DNA from 2 places in the Paraliobacillus sediminis genome. Region 1 is predicted to be linked to the other one. Evidence: riboswitches for the same ligand, from Rfam matches in the RefSeq annotation. Region 1 holds a riboswitch; the other holds the start of a gene.
The links. Region 1 has a riboswitch for S-adenosylmethionine ahead of D2K60_RS03805 (bifunctional homocysteine S-methyltransferase/methylenetetrahydrofolate reductase). Riboswitches for the same ligand answer to the same signal wherever they lie in the genome.
Positions count from the first base shown of each region.

Region 2: linked by a shared signal. The riboswitch ahead of D2K60_RS12655 (5-methyltetrahydropteroyltriglutamate--homocysteine S-methyltransferase) and the one ahead of D2K60_RS03805 (bifunctional homocysteine S-methyltransferase/methylenetetrahydrofolate reductase) in region 1 are both predicted to bind S-adenosylmethionine.

Region 1 covers NZ_QJSI01000001.1:880,157-882,621, forward strand. Annotated here, with positions in the region: gene D2K60_RS03805 (bifunctional homocysteine S-methyltransferase/methylenetetrahydrofolate reductase) at 1-942, opposite strand, end outside; SAM riboswitch class I at 1,044-1,151, opposite strand; gene D2K60_RS03810 (hypothetical protein) at 1,364-2,465, opposite strand, start outside.
Region 2 covers NZ_QJSI01000002.1:1,306,003-1,308,467, reverse strand. Annotated here, with positions in the region: gene abc-f (ribosomal protection-like ABC-F family protein) at 1-96, shown strand, start outside; gene D2K60_RS12655 (5-methyltetrahydropteroyltriglutamate--homocysteine S-methyltransferase) at 207-1,310, opposite strand; SAM riboswitch class I at 1,447-1,545, opposite strand; gene D2K60_RS12650 (fructose-1,6-bisphosphatase) at 1,799-2,465, shown strand, end outside.

The sequences.
Region 1 (2,465 bases):
TTGAGCTAGATCCAATTTTTTTCTAGTAGCTGATTCTTTTACTTCTACAATCTGATGGTGCTTAACGTCATTCTTTTCTACTAAAGGTGTGAGACCTTCGATACCTTTTACTAGTGCCTTAATGTGTTCGGGTGTGGTACCACAACAACCGCCAATTAATCGCACACCTTGATTACGAAATTCTCTAGCACATCGTTCAAAATAGTCAGGGTTATTGTTATAGATTAACTTCCCATCACTGTATGCTGGTAGACTCGCATTAGGATAAGCGGAAAGATAAGCCGTCTTTGGTAAGTCAACTGTTTTTAAAGATTCAATCATATAGTGTGGACCTAATCGGCAATTCACACCAATGATATCTGCACCAGCATCGTCTAATTGTGTTAACGCGTCATTTAACGGTGTGCCATTTTCTAATAGACCAATTTCATGCATGGAAATGTTCGTAATAATCGGAAGATCAGTTGCTTCTCTAGCAATGACTAAAACGGTTTTTAATTCTTCAAGGCTATAATACGTTTCTAAAAGAAGCCCATCTACACCTTCTAATAAAAGACAATAAAGCTGTTCACGAAAAATGCGCTTGATTTCCTCTATTGAACCAAGGTTTTTTTGACTTCCGCGAATACCGCCAATTGTTCCAACAACAAATGTATCCTTATTTGCAGCTCTTTTAGCTATTTTTACTGCTTGCGTGTTAATTTCTTTTACCTTATCTTCCAATCCATAACGTGCCAGTTTAATATAATTTGCACTGTACGTATTTGTTTGGATAACATTAGCTCCAGCTTCTACATACGCCTTATGTGTATGATAAATTTCTTCTGGATGGGTTAAATTTAATTCTTCAAAACAACGATCAACACCATGTGAGTATAACAAGGTACCCATAGCACCATCAGCAATTAGAATCTTTTCCTTCAGTGCGGTTAATAAATCCAATCGATCAAACCTCCTTTTTTAGTTTATTACGTCAAAAAACCCCCCTTCAATTAAGAAGAGGGGCAGTATTATAATTGTTTTCTATAATGACAGCCTTACTCTTCTTATCTTTCAAACATACGTCTGACGGAATTGGCACAGTACTTTTATGTAAAAAGTAAGCTGCCGAGGTATCAAAGGGCCGTTCCCTCCACCTCTCTTGATAAGAAGACTAACTATTTAGTTTTATGTTCCCTGTTATAGTAAGTTACATTCTAAAAAATGTCAACAGCTATAATGAAAATATTCAAACTATTTATTCGCTAAATAAAAGTCGTTTGTAATTATAAATATCATTGAATTGATCATAAAAACACATCATTACAGTTTTATCTATTCTACGTTGAAATCTCATCGATCGTTTAAAAGCTACCATAGGACCTTATATTGTGTAATCTGTAAAACGAACAGAATGCCCGTTGATGATTTGCTCTAACTTTCTAGACTTGGAATATGCTAGTTTAATAATATCTTCATGTAGTGACTTGTACATTATAGAAATGGAATCATCGCTAGTTTCGACAACAGTTTCTTGTGCTTTGATATGATTCTGGAATTGGTTAAAATTCATAATAGAAAAGTTTTCAGCTTCCTTTTTAGCGAGAATTTCCACAACAACCGCATGTTGATTGCCGTAACTTTTGACGAAAATAAGGTCATCTTTGTCAGTGATGGAATACGGTTGGTGAAGATAAATCGAGATATAAACGTCCTCAATATCAGCACATATATTTTTCTTTATACGCACCCATTTTGCTTTAGGTAAGAACCCAATAATAAATGGGTAATTAGTTTCATTAAGTTGATGATATAAAGACCCGACCACATTTTTATGATAGATTACCTGACTATTGGGACTTTGATGCCGCGCATCACCTTCTTGATACCCCTCGCCTGGATGAAAGAAATAAAGTTGATTTATCGAAAGGTTATTTTGAACTGGTAGAGAGACCCCCCAGCGATGCTGTTCATTTAAATATTCGTTGGTACGTTCCCACAATCCACCAACAGCATAAGAATCTGTAATATAAGCGTAATGGTGCAAGGCATCAAACGGATTTTCTGACTCTTCAAAACAGACGTTAACCTTCTTTTTTACTTCGATAGGAATGCTGTGATCTATGCTTAATTGGCGAATGGAATCAGGTGCTTGATAAGAAATAAATCCAGCTCCTTCTAAGCGGGTAATGATATTGGGCTTAGGTAAATCTCCAAATTGAATATAATCATTTAGTGTATTGGAGTACTTTGGAATATCATGTGGTAAAGAACGTGAATGAGAACCAATCCAAGCCCCTTTTAAGTAAAAAGTTGCTCGTTCTTTCCACAAAAAGTCTAATAGTTCTGTTAGTGTTTGTTTAATCGTTTCGTCTGTCATATGATTTCTGGCAAAATCAACTGATTGAATCCAATGCCACAACCAAGGAAGACTACCGTACTCTCTCAAACCGTTTTCTTTACTATGTGATAATACTGCTTTTATA
Region 2 (2,465 bases), on a different contig from region 1:
GGGAAGCTTAGTTTCATGACGCCAAAAGATAGTGGATATCCAGAACTTGATGAAAAATTTAATCAACTTACCAAACAAATAAATAATTTATTGTAAGGAATTGAAAAGGGTCATACAGACAATGCCACTCACGTGGAAACAGCTGTATGACCTCTTTTAATACAACTAACAAAAAAAGCGCCCACTAGGGACGCTTCAATTAAAGTTTATTTCCAAATATCCTTCGATACATCGACAATATGTTTTAGCTTATTCCACTGCTCATCTTCTGTTAAAAGATTACCATGGTGAGTTGAAGCAAAGCCACATTGTGGGCTAATACATAGTTGATCAAGTGGTACATATTTAGAAGCTTCTGCTACTCTAGCTTTTATTACTTCTTTATCTTCTAGTTCACCAGTTTTAGATGTGAAAACGCCTAAGACTACGCGTGGTCCGTCGTTTGGAACGTTTTCTAATGGTTCAAAACCGCCAGAACGCTCATCATCATATTCTAGGAAGAAACCATCTACTGCTTCATTAGCTAAAAGTTTAGGCGCGATCAGGTCATAACTGCCGGTAAATGCCCATTTTGAACGGTAGTTTCCACGGCATAGATGTGTAGTAACTACTAAATCTTCTGGTTTACCTTCTAATACACTGTTAACAACGTGTAGAGCTAGGTCAATTAATTTTTCTCTTGAATGGATTCCCTCGTTAAACGGGATATCTGGTGAAGAAAGTCCTGCAATATACACGTCATCTAATTGTAAGTAGCGAACGCCAGCATCGTAAAAAGCTTTTATTGCATCGCGATAGGCTGTAATTACGTCTTCTGCGTAATCGTCAATATTAGGATAAATAGCAGCATTTAAAATCCCAGCGTTGAACAATTGGTTTGGACTTGGAATTGTTAGCTTAGCGATAGCACGTCCTCCGACAATCTCGTTAAATATTTTGAATTCCTCAATATGCGGGTGAGCTGGATTAAATGCTACTTTTCCAATAACACGTACATCATAGCGCTCTGTTTCTTCACCTTTAAATTGAAAACCTTCGTTAGGTACATAACCCTCAACACCTTGTAAGTGCTCTAAGAAATCTGTGTGCCAGAATCTACGACGGAATTCTCCGTCTGTTACAGCTTCTAATCCAACTTCGATTTGTTTATCGACGATTCTTTTAATCTCTTTATTTTCTATTTCGTGTAAATCAGCTTTACTAATTACTCCCTCAGCAAGTTGCTTACGTGCTTGATGGATACTCTCCGGTCTTAGTAAACTTCCTACATGGTCTGCTCTAAATGGTGCCTTTGTTGCTGTTTTTGTCATTTTAATTCCCCTCTTCCGAATAGTTTTAAGATGACAAACAAACTTGATCCATACGCGACATTCCTTAGGAAGAACGTTAAATAAAAAGTAAAAACCCCTTCTTGTGAAAAGAAGAGGTTTGAATTAACGGTTTCTCCTCTTATCTTCAGCAATACGCTTCTGGATTTAGCACAGTACTTGTTAGTCTGCTGCTGAAGCTTCAAAGGGCCAGTCCCTCCACTTCTCTGGATAAGATTATTTGTTTGTAGTTATCTTAATTTTGAGAATACTAGTATTTGCTCTACTTGTCAAGATGAATTTTAAAAAATGTGATAGAGTTAATCTAAAATTAACGTTTGATTAAAAATTCTGATAATTTATGCTATGCTAGTAGTTACAGAAAAAAGTATACATAATTATTCGTGTTGAAGAAGCGAGTAAGGGAGAATGCTCGATGCGAATAATAATTTTCAAAAAAAATAATGATGCGATTTGAGAGGGGAACAAAAGTGAATAAAAAATTCCTGGATTTACTTGCTCAAAGTTATGACAGCGAAGAAAAAGTAGTAACCGAGATTATTAATTTGGAAGCAATTCTTAATCTTCCTAAGGGAACAGAGCATTTTGTAAGTGATTTACACGGCGAGTATCAAGCCTTTCAACACGTATTACGAAATGGGTCAGGCAGGGTCAAAGAGAAAATAACGGACCTGTTTAAAGATCAGTTAACTGATAAAGAAATCAATGATTTTGCTGCATTAGTTTACTATCCAGTAGAGAAATTACAATTAATAAAGAATGATTTTAACAACGACGAAGCATTACATAGTTGGTATCGAGAAATAATTGAAGATATGATGGAGCTTATTGCTTATGCATCCTCTAAATATACGCGGTCAAAGTTGCGAAAAGCATTGCCTAAACAGTTCGTTTATATCATAGAAGAGCTCTTATATAAGACGGATGAATTCATAAATAAAAAAGAGTACTATACAAAAATCATCCAGCAAATTATTTCCCTTGGTCAGGCTGATAAACTGATAATTGGCCTTAGTTATACGACCCAAGAACTGGTTGTCGATCACCTACATGTAGTGGGGGATATTTATGATCGTGGACCTGAACCAGATAAAGTGATGGATACACTTGCTAATTATCATTCTGTGGATATTCAGT